Regions from separate parts of the Arthrobacter agilis genome, predicted to be linked through region 1. Evidence: riboswitches for the same ligand, from Rfam matches in the RefSeq annotation. Region 1 holds a riboswitch; each other region holds the start of a gene.

What was found. Region 1 has a riboswitch for S-adenosylmethionine ahead of QFZ50_RS03070 (bifunctional o-acetylhomoserine/o-acetylserine sulfhydrylase). Riboswitches for the same ligand answer to the same signal wherever they lie in the genome.
Region 2: linked by a shared signal. The riboswitch ahead of QFZ50_RS00955 (ABC transporter substrate-binding protein) and the one ahead of QFZ50_RS03070 (bifunctional o-acetylhomoserine/o-acetylserine sulfhydrylase) in region 1 are both predicted to bind S-adenosylmethionine.
Region 3: linked by a shared signal. The riboswitch ahead of QFZ50_RS13190 (ABC transporter substrate-binding protein) and the one ahead of QFZ50_RS03070 (bifunctional o-acetylhomoserine/o-acetylserine sulfhydrylase) in region 1 are both predicted to bind S-adenosylmethionine.
Region 4: linked by a shared signal. The riboswitch ahead of QFZ50_RS00920 (LLM class flavin-dependent oxidoreductase) and the one ahead of QFZ50_RS03070 (bifunctional o-acetylhomoserine/o-acetylserine sulfhydrylase) in region 1 are both predicted to bind S-adenosylmethionine.

Annotation. Positions count from the first base shown of each region.
Region 1 covers NZ_JAUSXO010000001.1:709,872-713,344, reverse strand. Annotated here, with positions in the region: gene metX (homoserine O-acetyltransferase MetX) at 1-1,067, opposite strand, end outside; gene QFZ50_RS03070 (bifunctional o-acetylhomoserine/o-acetylserine sulfhydrylase) at 1,074-2,390, opposite strand; SAM riboswitch class IV at 2,471-2,587, opposite strand; gene QFZ50_RS03065 (VOC family protein) at 2,838-3,473, shown strand, end outside.
Region 2 covers NZ_JAUSXO010000001.1:201,301-204,773, forward strand. Annotated here, with positions in the region: gene QFZ50_RS00950 (ABC transporter permease) at 1-363, opposite strand, end outside; gene QFZ50_RS00955 (ABC transporter substrate-binding protein) at 360-2,009, opposite strand; SAM riboswitch class I at 2,115-2,213, opposite strand; gene QFZ50_RS00960 (helix-turn-helix domain-containing protein) at 2,261-2,566, opposite strand; gene QFZ50_RS00965 (APC family permease) at 2,563-3,473, opposite strand, start outside.
Region 3 covers NZ_JAUSXO010000001.1:2,834,726-2,838,198, reverse strand. Annotated here, with positions in the region: gene QFZ50_RS13200 (amino acid ABC transporter ATP-binding protein) at 1-137, opposite strand, end outside; gene QFZ50_RS13195 (amino acid ABC transporter permease) at 134-898, opposite strand; gene QFZ50_RS13190 (ABC transporter substrate-binding protein) at 909-1,826, opposite strand; SAM riboswitch class IV at 1,998-2,116, opposite strand; gene QFZ50_RS13185 (aminodeoxychorismate lyase) at 2,224-3,102, opposite strand; gene yjfF (galactofuranose ABC transporter, permease protein YjfF) at 3,134-3,473, opposite strand, start outside.
Region 4 covers NZ_JAUSXO010000001.1:190,406-193,878, forward strand. Annotated here, with positions in the region: gene QFZ50_RS00905 (GNAT family N-acetyltransferase) at 1-95, opposite strand, end outside; gene QFZ50_RS00910 (SpoIIAA family protein) at 171-539, opposite strand; gene QFZ50_RS00915 (SDR family NAD(P)-dependent oxidoreductase) at 667-1,425, shown strand; SAM riboswitch class IV at 1,540-1,653, shown strand; gene QFZ50_RS00920 (LLM class flavin-dependent oxidoreductase) at 1,689-3,077, shown strand; gene QFZ50_RS00925 (SDR family oxidoreductase) at 3,267-3,473, shown strand, end outside.

The DNA.
Region 1 (3,473 bases):
ACCGGCGAGGAGATCAGGTGGACGGGCACGTCGCCGGGCAGGCCGGCGGCCAGGCGCCTGGACTGTTCGGGCACGTAGAGCCGGTCGCTGTCGACGGCCGCGATGAAGAACTCCGCCGTAGCCGTGCCCAGGGCCCCGTCGAGGCTCCCGCGCCCGCGCGCCGCGTCGTGGCTCATGAGCGCCTCGGTGAGGATGACGTAGCTGTTGGCGTCGAACCGGTCCACCAGTTTCTCCGCCTGGTGGTCGAGGTAGCTCTCCACCTGGTAGCGCCCCCGGTCGGCGGGCAGGACGGCGCCCAGGGTCTGCTCGCCGTCCTGCTCCGCGCGGCCGAAGCGCGCGTCCAGCTCCTTCTCGGACCGGTACGTGACGTGCGCGATGCGCCGGGCGATGCCGAGGCCCGCATCCGGATGCGGGCCGCCGTAGTAGTCGCCGCCGCGATAGGCGGGGTCGAGCCGGAGGGCCTGCAGCTGTGCCTGGGCGAACGCTATCTGTTCGGCCGAGCTGGCGGCAGTGCAGGCGATGACGGCACACCGGGCCACGCGCTGCGGGAACATCAGGGCCCACTCGAGGGCGCGCGCCCCGCCCATCGACCCGCCGAGCACCGAGTGCCAGCGGTCGATGCCGAGCCGGTCGGCGAGGAGGGCCTCCGCGCGCACGGAGTCGCGGATCGTGACGAACGGGAAGCGCGATCCCCAGGGCTGTCCGTCGGGTGCGAGGCTGGCCGGGCCCGTCGACCCGTAGCAGCCCCCCACCATGTTGACGGACACCACGAAGTAGCGGTCGGTGTCCACCGTGCGGCCGGGGCCCACGAGCGAATCCCACCAGCCCTCCTCCTCCGAGGCCCCGCGGGCCACGTGGGAGCTGCCCGTCAGGGCATGCTGCACGAGCACGGCGTTGGAGCCGTCCTCGTCGAGCCGGCCCCAGGTCTCGAAGGCGAGCTGGACGTCGGGCAGCTCACCCCCGGCCTCCAAGGCCAGCGGCCCGATCGACGCGATGCGCAGGAGTCCGTCTCCCGACGGAGCGCCGTCGATCCCGGGGTGCAGCGGTGCAGCAGGGTAGGCGGTCACGAAGGGCTAGGCTCCTTTGGCGGCGCGGAAGCCCGCGTCGAGGTCGGCGAGGATGTCGTTGATGTTCTCGAGGCCCACGGCCAGCCGGACCAGGCCGGGACGCACCCCCGCGGTGAGCTGGGCCTCCGCGCCGAGCTGGCTGTGCGTGGTGGACGCCGGGTGGATGACCAGCGAGCGGACGTCGCCCACGTTCGCGACGTGGGAGTGCAGCTCGAGGGCGTCGACGAAGCGCTTGCCCGCCTCCAGTCCCCCGGCGATGTCGAAGCTGACGATGGCCCCCGTGCCGCCCGGGCCGTACTTCCGCCCGCGCTCGTACCACGGGCTGGAGGCGAGCCCGGCATAGGCGACGCCCTCGACGTCGTCGTGCCCCTCGAGCCACTCGGCGACCGCCTGGGCGTTCTGGACGTGGCGCTCCAGGCGCAGGCTGAGGGTCTCGATGCCCTGCGCGATGAGGAAGGCGTTGAAGGGCGACACGGCGGAGCCGAGGTCCCGCAGCAGCTGCACCCGGGCCTTCAGGATGTAGGCGAGGTTGGCGCCGAGCGCGCCGCCGACCCCGAGGTCCCGCGCGTAGACGAGCCCGTGGTAGCTCTCGTCGGGCGTGTTGAAACCGGGGAAACGGTCCGGGTACTGCGCGAAGTCGAAGTTCCCCGAGTCGACGATGACGCCGGCGATCGCGGTGCCGTGCCCGCCGAGGTACTTCGTGGCCGAGTGCACCACGATGTCCGCGCCCCACTCGATGGGCCGGATCAGGTAGGGCGTGGAGAGGGTGTTGTCGACGATCAGGGGCAGCCCGTGCTCGTGGGCGACGGCGCTGATGCCCTCGAGGTCGAGGACGTCCTGCCGCGGGTTGGACACGACCTCCCCGAAGAACAGCTTCGTGTTCGGCCGGACGGCGGCGCGCCACTGCTCGAGGTCGTCCGGGTCCTCCACGAAGGTGGTCTCGATGCCGAACTTCTTCAGGGTGTGCTTGAAGAGGTTGTAGGTGCCGCCGTAGAGGCTGGGGCTGGCCACGATGTGGTCCCCGGCCTCCGCGATGTTGAGGACCGCGAAGGTCTCCGCGGCCTGCCCCGAGGCGAGCAGCAGCGCGCCGACGCCGCCCTCGAGGCTCGCGATCCTCGTCTCCACCGCTTCCTGGGTGGGGTTCCCGATGCGGGTGTAGATAGGGGCGAGTTCCGTCAGTGCGAACCGGTTGGCAGCACTCTCCGCACTCGGGAAGACGAACGACGTCGTCTGGTAGATGGGGAGCGCACGCGCTCCCGTGGCTGCGTCCGGCACCTGGCCGGCGTGGATCTGGCGTGTCTCAAAGGACCAATCGTTGGACATGGTGCTCCCTGTCGAAAGGGCTCCTCCTCGTCCGCTGCCCCGCCGGCGGACTTGCCGCCCCGGGACCTCGGCCCCGCAGGAGCCCGCGCTTGCGCGGCGCCGGTCTGGCGCCGCACCTGGTCCTCACCCGGGGCACCCCACCGCGGTTGGAGGGTTGCCGGCCAGCAAGCCGGGGCTTCGTGCTGGCACTCATGACCTGCATTCATGAAAGCCCATGCGGGCGGATCCGGCAACACGTATGACATTGCGTGAAGTGGTGCCCCCGGCGTGCCCGCGGCGGGCGATGCGGCGGGCAGGACGGCGGACGGAACCGAGGGCGATCCCGGGGGCGAAACCGAGGGCGATGTCGAGGTGGCGGGAGGTGCGTCGAGGGGCGCACAGGGCGCGGGAACGGGAGTAAGGCAAGCCTTAGTCGAGACGCACATCACTTAGTGCAACACTGTCGGCATGCGCCTGGACCACGTCTCTTACGCCTGTGAACCCGATGGACTCGCCGCGACGGCCGACCGTATCTCGGCCCGGCTCGGCATGGAGCCCGTGAAGGGCGGTGTGCACCCGCGCTTCGGCACCCGCAACATGATCTTCCCCCTGGCGAACGGCCAGTACCTCGAGGTCGTCGAGGTCCTCAACCACCCCGCGTCGGACAAGGCCCCCTTCGGTCAGGCCGTCCGCGCCCGCTCCGAGGCCGGCGGCGGCTGGATGGGCTGGTGCGTCGCCGTCGACGACCTCGGGCCGTTCGAGGAGCGCCTCGGCCGCAGCGCCGTCCCCGGCAACCGCAAGTTCCCGGACGGCCAGGAACTGACCTGGCAGCAGATCGGCATCAAGGGCCTGATCGCGGACCCGCAGGTCCCCTACCTGCTCCGCTGGGACGACGGCACCGAGGACCTCCACCCCTCCAAGGCCCGCCCCGCGTCCGTCAAGCTGGACTGCCTGACGATCGCCGGCTCCTCCGAGCGCGTCACGGAGTGGCTCGGCACGGATGTCGAGGCGACGCTCGACGGCGTCCAGGTCCAGTGGATCGCGCCGAACGGCACACCCGGCATCATGTCGGTGACGTTCGAGACGGCCGACGGGCGCATCGAG
Region 2 (3,473 bases), 510 kb from region 1:
GGGCAGGATCTGCGGGCCGATGATCTCCAGGACCGGGACCTTGAAGATGTAGGACACCCCGAAGTCGCCGGTGAGCAGGTTCCCGAGGTAGGAGAGGTACTGGACGAGGACGGGCTGGTCGAGCCCGTACTCGGCCCGCACCGCCGCGACCGTCTCGGCCGACGGCGAGGATCCCGCCCCGCCGAGGATCGCGGTGATCGGATCACCCGGTGTGAGGCGGAGGACGAAGAACGTGAGGGTCACGGCCGCCCAGAGGACGAAGAGGCTGCCGGCTGCACGTTTTGCGATGACCTTGCCGGCGGTACCCGCCGTCGCCGTCGTGCGGGGTGCTGCGCTGAGGGAATCGAGGGACTGGGTGCTCATTCTGAATCCACCGCCGTGACGTCGTAGAGGTAGGGGAGGGACAGGCTCGGTTCGAGGGTGAGGTTCCCGTAGCGGTCGCTGCGCAGCGCCACCTGGCTGGCCTGGTTGTAGAGCGGCAGCTGCAGGGCGCTGTCACTCACGATCTGCTGTGCCTGGTAGTAGAGGTCCTCGCGCTCGGAGGGGTCGTCCGTGGCCAGGGCGTCGTTGAGGATGCCGTCCAGCTCCGGGTTGCGGAAGCCCGAACCGTTCGGGACGAAGCCCGCCGATTCGGTGTATTCCGAGGAGAAGACGATCCGCAGCACGTCGGCGGTGTTCGTGTTCCAGTAGTCGGCGCGGAGGTCGTACTCGAAGTTGTTGCCGAGCTCGCTGACGGTCGCGCCGTCACCGTTCTCGATCAGCACCTCGAAACCGGCCTTCTTCGCCGTCGCCTGGATCTGCGTGACGAGCGCCTGGTGCGCGGTGGGCCACGCGCCCGGCGTGTAGGGGAAGTGCACCGTCAGGCGCCGGCCGTCCTTCACGCGGTAGCCCTCGTCGTCGCGCCCGGTCCAGCCGGCCTCGTCGAGCAGGCGCGCCGCCTCGTCGGGGTCCGGGTCGTAGACGTGCTCGAAGTCGGGGGAGTAGAAGCCCGTGGTGGAACTCAGAGGTCCACCGGCCCGGGTCACGGTACCGAAGTACACGCTGTTGATACCCGCGTCCACGTAGGCGCTGCGCAGGAAGGCCTTGCGGACGTCCACGTCGTCGAAGGGTGCCCGTGTGGTGTTGAGGATCAGGTTGGTCGGGTTGCCCGGCCGGTCCTGCAGGATCAGTTCGACGTTCGGGTCGGCCTCGGCCTCGTCGAAGTGCACCGACGGCATGAGGTCGAGGGCGTCCACCTGGCCCGCCCTCAGGAGGCCGTAGCGGGTGGAGTCCTCGGGGACGATCCGCCACTCGATCTTCTCGATGTGTGCCGGCCCCTCGTGCTGGGCGAACGGCGGGGCGGAGTTGTAGTCCTCGTTACGTACCAGGCTGACCTTGGACTGCGGCACGTAGTCGACGATCCTGTAGGGCCCGGTCCCCACGGGTGAGTTGCAGTTCTCGGCCTGCGGCCGCTTGAGGGCCTCGGGTGATTCGATGCCGAGGAACGGCTGGGCGAGCACCTCGAGGAACGCGGCGTACGGGCGGTTGAGCGTGACGACCGCGGTGGTCTCGTCCACCACCTCGGTGCCCACATAGGGCTTGAGGTAGCCGCCGGCCGTGCCGGACTGGGTGTCCGGGTCGATCATGTGGTCGAGGTTGGCCTTGACCGCCTCCGCGGTGAGCTTGGTCCCGTCGGTGAACCAGACGTCGTCGCGCACGGTGAAGGTGTAGGTGAGGCCGTCCTCGGACACCGACCAGTCCGTGGCGAGCCAGGGATGGATGGCGCCCTCGCTGTCCTGGGACACGAGGGAGTCGAGGTAGTTCGCCGCGATGGACGCCTGCGGCATGTCGCCGTTGACGTGGGGGTCAAGGCAGGAGATGTCCTTGCCGGTGGCGAAGACGAAGGTGTCGTCCTCGCTCGCGGCGGCTGATCCTCCGCAACCGCTCGTGGTGAGCACCAGCCCCGCCGCGACGGCGAGCAGGGCGAGGGTGCGGGGTGGGCGGGAGGTGCTGGGGCTTGCTGTTTCCACGCGTGGCTCCTGAATCATCGCCCGATGGAGGGTGATACAGGTCAGCCAGCAGTCGCCCGGGCGTGCCGGAGCACGGGAGGGGCAGACCAACGAAAGCTTGTAGCTTCTCCATCGGTCCTGGCAGTAGCACCGTTCCCCGTTGCTACACGGGGAGGGTTGCTGCGGCGTCGTCGATCCAGGTCTCTCGGCCGCTCGGGATGGTTATGGCACAAGCTAAGCGCACGGGAGGACGGCGGCGCCAGTGGTGCCCGTCATATTCGGTCACGCGGCGCTGCGGGACGGCCCTCCCCGGTTCCCGAGAGCCGCACCAGGAGTTCCACCTTCCGGCCGAGCGCGAAGCCGCTGAGGTCCGGCAGCCGCACCAGGTACTCGTCCTCGACGAGCAGGTTCAGGAGCCGGTAGGTGGTCGCCTTCGGCAGCCCGAGATTGCGGCTCACCTCCAGTCCGGTGACCCCGGGACCGCAGCGCGCCACCTCCTCCAGCACTGCGAGTGCGCTGCGGACCGCCTTGGGCTGGCGGGCCCGCAGGTCGACGTCGTCGGGCCGGTCCGCTGTCATGGGACATCGCCCGCGGCAGTGTTCCGACCACCTCCGAGCACGGCGTCCTGGGTGGGCACGTCGTAGAGCCCGAGGACGGGTTCTGCCGGCCTGCGGCGGCGGTGCACCAGGAACCAGAGCAGCGCGGTGGCCAGCAGGACGCAGTAGATCCAGCCGCTCGCGCTCCGGCCTGCACCTGCGAGGGTGATCCGATAGGCGACCAGGGCGCCCGCGAGTGCCACCGAGGCGACCCCGGCGGCGAGCGCCGTGCGGAGGGTCAGTTCGCCGATGCGCCGCAGGAAGACCGGTGCCGTGCAGCACGCCAGCAGGTACGCGGTGACGTAGGCGGTGGCGGCGGTACCGAGGAGCTTGTTCATCGCCTCGCCCGTTCCGAAGCCGAGCAGGATCAGCGCCGCCGGTACGACCGTCACCACGGGCATGGCGGCCAGCACGGCGTGGACCGGCGTCTGGAACCGCGGGTGTGCACACCCGAGCCAGGCGGGCAGGACATCCTCCCGGCCCATGGTCAGCAGCACCCGGGCCAGTGCGGTGGCGCACGCGAGCGTGCACGCGAAGAAGGACAGGGCGGCACCGGCGTCGAGCAGGGGGACCAGCCACGGGAGGCCCGCGGCCCGCATGGCGGGGCCGAAGACCTGCGACCCGTCGTCGTCCGCCGGAAGTGCGGACTGCAGCAGGACCAGCTGGGCGAGGGCGGCGACGACGTAGAGCACACCCCCACCGGCAGCACTCCAGAGCAGCACGCGGGGAATGGTCCGCAGCGGTCTGCGCGTCTCGGCACCTAGGACGGTGGCGCTCTCGAAGCCCACGAAGGCCATCAGGGCCAGGACCGCGCCCGTCGCCAGGCCGCTCAGGCCCGGATCCGCCGCCGTGGCCCGGCTGCCGACGTCGGGCAGGGCATCCCGGGGGA
Region 3 (3,473 bases), 2.1 Mb from region 1:
CCCGACCCGGACGGGCCGATGACGGACGCCGTCGTGCCCTGGTCCACGTGCAGGTCGATGCCGCGCAGCACGTGGTTGGACCCGAAGGACAGGTGCAGGTTCTGACCCGTCAGGGTCCCGGATTCCTGGATCTTCACGCCTTCGCTCCTTCACCGATCTTCGCGGCCAGTTCGTCCGGTTCGGGTTTCTGCTTCTTGCCCACGCGGAGCCGGTTGTCGATGAAGTTCACGAGGTGGGTCAGCGGGATGGTCAGGCACAGGTAGAACAGCCCGGCCGCGATGAGCGGTGACAGGTTGCCGGTGTTGCTCGCCGCGTCGTTGCCGACCCGGAAGAGCTCGCGCTCACTGGCCACGAGGCCGATGAAGTAGACCAGAGAGGACTCCTTGATGAGCGAGATGAACTGGTTCACCAGGGCGGGCAGCACGCGCCGCACGCCCTGGGGGACCACCACGAGCTGCATGGACGCGCTGTAGCTGAAGCCCAGGGCGCGCGAGGCCTCCAGCTGTCCCTTCTCCACGCTCTGGATGCCGGAGCGGAAGATCTCGCCGATGTACGCCGAAGCGATCAGCGAGAGGGCGAGGATGCCCAGCGGGTACGGACTGGTGCTGCCCGTGAGCTGCCGGAGGATCGGACCCAGTCCCAGACCGATGAGCAAGATGATCACGACGGCGGGGAGCCCGCGGAAGATGTCCGTGTAGATACGCGCGATCCAGCGGAGCACCCGGTTGCGGGAGATCCCCATGATCGCGAGGATCATGCCGACGATCGTTCCGATGATCCCCGAGGCCAGGGCGAGCATGAGCGTGTTCGGGAGTCCGACGGTCAGGAGGTCCGGCAGGACGGCGACCATCGCCTCCCAGTCGAAGAAGGTCTTTCCGAGTTGTTCCAGGGCGTCCATGCAGGGACCGCTACTTTACGTCCACGGCTTTGCTGCCGGGCTTCCAGTCGGTGGGCATCTCGCGGTCCGGGTACCACTCCTGGGTGAGCTCGGTCCACGTGCCGTCGGCGATCACGGCGTCGAGACCCGCGTTCAGGGCATCGATGAGCGGCTGGTTCTCGCTGTTCACGGCGTACGCGGTGAAGTTCTCGGTGTTGATGATGGTCTCGGCGATCGTGGTGTCGTCGCCCTCCTTCACCTGGCCGGTGGCCTGCTGCGACGGTGCCACCCAGGCGTCCACCTGCCCGTTCTTCACGTTGGCGTAGACGGTGTTGTAGTCCGGGAATCGTACGGGTTCGAGGCCCAGGGTGTTGGTGACGTAGTCGTCCTGGACGGTGCCCTGGACCACGCCGATGCGCGTGCTCTCGGACAGGGAGTCGAAGCCGGTGACGGCGGAGTCGGTCTTCGCGACGACGGCCATGTAGCCGAAGTCGTAGCCGTTGGTGAAGCCGACGTTCTCGCGGCGGGCCTCCGTCGTGGAGATCGAGGAGGATCCGACGTCGTACTGCTTGTTCTGCACCTGGGCGAGGAGCGCCGAGAAGTCGGTGGAGGCGAACTCCACCTCGAGGCCCAGCTTGTCACCGATGGCGCGCAGCAGTTCGTTGTCGTAGCCGGTGAAGACGCCGTCCTTCAGGAAGATGTTCGGCGGGGCGTCCGAGAGCGTGCCGACACGCAGCGTGCCGTCGGTGATCAGGCCGAGGCCCGCCGTGTCGATCTCCTCGATCGGGGTGGTGGTCTCGGTCGTGTACTGGTCGAGCGACTGCTGGTCGCTGCCGGCCAGGGCGTCGGTGGTCTCGGTGGGTTCGCTGCTGCTGCTGCTGCCGCAGGAGACGGTGAGGGCGAGCAGGGGGACGGCGAGGGCCGCGAGGACCTTGCGGGAGAGGTTCATGGTGTCCTTCGTGCTGGCGGGCCCGGATGCGGGCCCACGGGGTGGGGTGCTGGGCGACGCCGGAGACCGGCGGGAGGGGACTGCTGGCTGCTGGGTGACATGCTCGCTGTTCTGGGCTGTGCGCGTCTGTGGCGGGCGGCCCCGGACGACACACCGGGACAGGACCGCACGACGCCGTACTTGCCTACCGGGGGACTGGACCCGGCGGCCGAATCTTCACCTGGAGCACCCCACTACGGGAGAGGGTTGCTGTCCAGCCGGCCAGGGCCTGAGGGCTGGAACTCTTGATTTGAGCAAAACGCTAGGGCAGCACGGAGCGCCGGGTCAAAACGGGACGGCGGCCGATCCGCCCCTTGACGCGGAATTCCGCGCATCAGGGCGCGCGATGTGGCGGAAATTACACGAAACGGTCCACGAGGTCGGTGAGTTCGGCGGTCAGGGCGGCGGAGGTGCGGAGCTCCTGCCCGTCGAGGGAGAGGACGGGCGCGAGGAGCCGGATGCTCGAGATGAGCCACACGGCGTCGGCCTCGAAGAGGTGGTGCGGTTCGAGCGGTCCGTAGCCGAGCTCCCAGCCCTGCCCCTTCGCCGCAGCGAAGAGCGCCGCCTGCGACGTGCCGGCCAGGATGCCGCTCTCGAGCTGCGGCGTGACGAGCGTCTTCCGCCCGTCGCGCTCGCGGGCGAGCAGCACGGTGGACGTGGGCCCTTCGAGGACCTTGCCGTCGGAGGAGGTGAAGATGACGTCGTCGGCGCCGGCGGCCTTCGCGTGGCGGATCGCGGCCATGTTCACGGCGTAGGAGAGGGTCTTGGCTCCCATGAGCAGCCAGGGCGCGCGCTGCGCCACGGTGCTGTCGTACCCGCGTTCGAGGAGGAGGACCCGCAGGCCCGCCGCGCGCTGCGCCAGCGTCGCCGCCGGGACCGGAGCCACCTGCACCCACGCCGTCGCCCGCCCCGCCCCCTCGACGCCGCGCGTGGCGACGAGCTTCACGACGGCGCTGGTCCTGTCGGGCTCGGCCGCCGCGAACTCGCGCAGGGCCGTGCGGACCGCCCGGCCCCAGGCGTCGGCGCCGGGCACGGCCAGGTCGAGGGCGGCGGCCGACGACGCGAGCCTCGCCAGGTGCGCCTGCTCCTTGCGGGGGGTGCCGTCGACGGCCAGCATCGACTCGAAGACGCCGTCGCCGCGGGTGGCACCGAGATCGGTCGCCATCAGCTGCGGCTGCGACGCGTCGGCCACCCGTCCGTCGTCATGGCCTGGGTCGAGGAACACGAGAACGGTCATGGCCCCCAGCGTAGCGGGCGGCACCGCGACCTCAGGCGAGTCTCACCTTCCGGCTGAACAGCTTCTGCAGCAGGATGAAGGCGAGGAGCAGGGCGCCGATCACGATGCGCGTCCACCAGGAGCTCAGCGTGCCCTCGTAGGAGATGAACGTCTGGACGATGCCGAGGACGAGCACCCCGGTGAGGGAACCGAGCACGTAGCCGTACCCTCCGGTGAGCAGCGTGCCTCCCACCACGACCGCGGCGATCGCGTCCAGCTCCAGCCCCGTGCCCGCAAGGCTGTACCCGGAGAGGCTGTAGAAGGAGAACAGGATGCCGGCGATCGAGGAGCACACCCCGCTGATCCCGTACACGAGGATCTTGGTGCGCGGG
Region 4 (3,473 bases), 520 kb from region 1:
CCGGCGGATTCGCCGTCGAGGGTGGCGACGTAGCGGTTCTCGGCCTCATTGTTACTGACCTGGACGTCGTCGTTTCCGGAGTGCTCGGTGCTCATGGTGTCACTGTGGCACCCGTTGCGGAGGGTGGTCAATGCGGCCGTTCTGCATGCCCGGGCACCTTTCTGAACCCGCTACCGTGCCGGGGTCTGCCGGTCGGCTGTGCTGCTGTCCCGTAGCCAGGTGAGGGCTTCGCTCTCCGAGGTGAAGTAGCGCGTCGTGGTGGGGGAGCGGTGGGAGAAGCCCGACATCACCTCGTCGACGGCGTCGGCCCCCACGAGGGCTACCCGTGTGAAGCCTCGATACGCGGCCATGCCCACGCGCGCCTCGGGGGTGATGCCGGTGATGCCGTGCATGTGGACCAGGAGGGGGAGGGCTGTGGGGCCGTGGAACTCCGCGAGGGCGCGGGCGGCGGCGACGGCTGCCGAATGCGTGATCTCGACGCCCCTGTTCCATCGCAGTCTGAGGATTCCCCTGTCGAGGTGCGCACTGAACGAGTCCATCCGGTCCTTCTGGGAGAAGCATGGGCAATGGGTTGCAGCGTAGCAAGGACCTCCCCCGACATCGGTTCGCTGTCCACAGGTGCCCATCCCCGGCGATGGCGGACGTGCACGATGTAGCGTCTGATCCATGACTCTGAGCATTCTGGTGACAGGCGCGAGCCGCGGGATCGGTGCGGCCATCGCTCATGAACTGGCTGGACGGGGACACCGTATCGCCGTCCACTCGGGACGCGACGCATCGGCAGCGGCGGCAGTCCGGCGGGATCTTCCCGGTTCGGGTCACGTGGATGTGGTCGGCGACGTGGGGGATCCGGAGGCGTGCCGGAGCATCGTGGACGGTGTGGTGCAGAACCTCGGCGGCATCGACGTGCTGGTAAACAACGCCGGCATCTTCGAGGCGCACCCCATCGCGACGACGTCCTACGAGGACTGGCAGCAGGCCTGGCGACGCACACTGGACGTGAACCTGATGGGCCCCGCGAACCTGGCATGGCTGGTGGCGCGTCACCTCCTCGATCGTCCTGCGGGCCCGGACGGTGGCCGCCTGGTCTCCGTAGGGTCTCGGGGGGCCTATCGTGGGGAGCCCGTCACTCCGGCCTATGGCGCGAGCAAGGCGGCGCTGCATGCCATGACGCAGTCGCTGGCCGTTGCGCTGGCGCCGCACGGCATCCTGGCGGCGGCAGTGGCTCCGGGTTTCGTGGAGACGGACATGGGCAGGACTGTCCTCGACGGCCCGGATGGTGACGCGGTGCGGGCGCAGAGCCCCTTCAATCGGGTGGCGACGCCGGAGGACATTGCGCAGACCGTCGCCTGGCTCGCCACGGATGCTCCGATCTGGGTCAGCGGCACTGTCGTGGATGCCAACGGTGCGTCCTACCTCCGCTAGCAGTCCCACCTGCCGGCGCAGTCTCCCGGTAGCCCTCACCCCTTGCTGACCGTGACGCTCTGTGACAGGCGCGTCTGGACGGTGATGCGGGAGGGCGCCTACGCTCGTCACCAGAATCAAGAGTTCCAACGCAAAACCCTGGTTTGTTGGACGGCAACCCTCTCGCTGTAGTGGGGTGCCCCAGGTGAGGATTCGGCCCGGGTTGAACCAGCCGGGCAAGTATGGCGCTTCCCCACGGCAGTGCCCCGACGTGAGGATCTCCCATGCCCGCAGCACCGCGCCGTATCCGCTTCAACGCTTTCGACATGAACTGCGTCGGCCACCAGTCGCCCGGTCTCTGGCGCCATCCGGAGGACCAGTCGTGGCGCTACAAGGACCTGCGCTACTGGGCAGATCTGGCGAAGACGCTCGAGAAGGGCCTGTTCGACGGCATCTTCATCGCGGATGTCCTCGGCACCTACGACGTCTACGGCGGTTCCAACGAGGCGACCCTGCGGCAGGGTACGCAGACCCCGGTCAACGACCCGTTCCTGCTCGTGTCAGCCATGGCGCTCGTCACCGAGCACCTCGGCTTCGGTGTCACCGCCGGTACCGCCTACGAGCACCCGTATCCGTTCGCCCGCAGGCTCTCCACGCTGGACCACCTCACCAACGGCAGGGTCGGCTGGAACGTGGTCACCGGCTATCTGCCCTCCGCCGCGCGCAACATGGGCAACGAGGACCAGCTCGAGCACGACGAACGCTACAACCACGCGGACGAGTACCTCGAGGTCCTCTACAAGCTGCTCGAGGGATCCTGGGAGGACGACGCCGTCGTGCGTGACCGCGAGAGCGGTGTCTTCACGGACCCGGCCAAGGTGCACGACATCAACCACGACGGCACCTACTTCACCGTCCCGGGCATCCACCTCAGCGAGCCCTCGCCGCAGCGTACTCCCGTCATCTTCCAGGCCGGGGCGTCCTCCCGCGGGATCGCCTTCGCCGCAGGCAACGCCGAGGCGGTCTTCGTGGGTGCGCCGAGCAAGGAGATCCTGAAGGACGTGGTGCGGAAGATCCGAGACGCCGTCGAGGCCGCGGGGCGCGACCGCTACTCGGTGCGGATCTACACACTGCTCACCGTCATCACGGACGAGACGGAGGAGAAGGCCCGGGCGAAGCACGCCGAATACCAGAAGTACGTCAGCTACGAGGGAGCGCTCGTGCTGGTCTCCGGCTGGTTCGGCGTGGACCTGTCCGCCTACGGCCCCGACGAACCGCTCGGCAACGTGAAGTCGAACGCCATCCACTCCGCTGTCGCCACCTTCCAGAAGGTGAACGACGACGGCGCGCCGTGGACCGTGCGGGACATCGCCGAGTGGGCCGGGATCGGTGGGCTGGGTCCGCGGATCGTCGGGTCGGGCGAGCAGGTTGCCGACGAGCTCCAGGCATGGGTGGAGGAGACCGACGTCGACGGGTTCAACCTGGCCTACGCCATCACACCCGGCTCCTTCGAGGACGTCATCACCTACGTCGTCCCGGAGCTCCAGAAGCGTGGAGCCTATCCGACGGAGTACGCCGAGGGGACGTTGCGCCAGAAGCTGTTCGGCAAGGGTGACCGGTTGCCGGAGGAGCATCGGGGCGCGAGCTTCCGCCTCCAGCCGGTCCGTCCCTGACAGGGCGGGCGTCCGGTATCCCGTCCGCTTGCGTCCGGACGGGCGCTGGGTCCACAGCTGCCGGATATGTCATGCAGCAGTCGGGAATAGGCATGCGCTGCGGGCTGAACACCTTCCCGTGGGTGGTCAGCACCCGCGACCGGGGACTAGCGTCGGAACCAAGACATCCGACGACCCGAAGGAGTTCCCATGTCACGCGTAGCCATCATCGGTGGGCACGGAAAAGTAGCGCTGCACCTCACGAAGATCCTCACGAGCCAGGGCCACCAGGTCAGTTCCATCTTCCGCAACCAGGACCATGCGTCCGACGTCGAGCAGCTGGGTGCCACCGCTGTGGTGGCGGACGTGTCCGAGCTGTCGGTCGCGCAGATGGCTGACGTCTTCCGCGGGCACGAC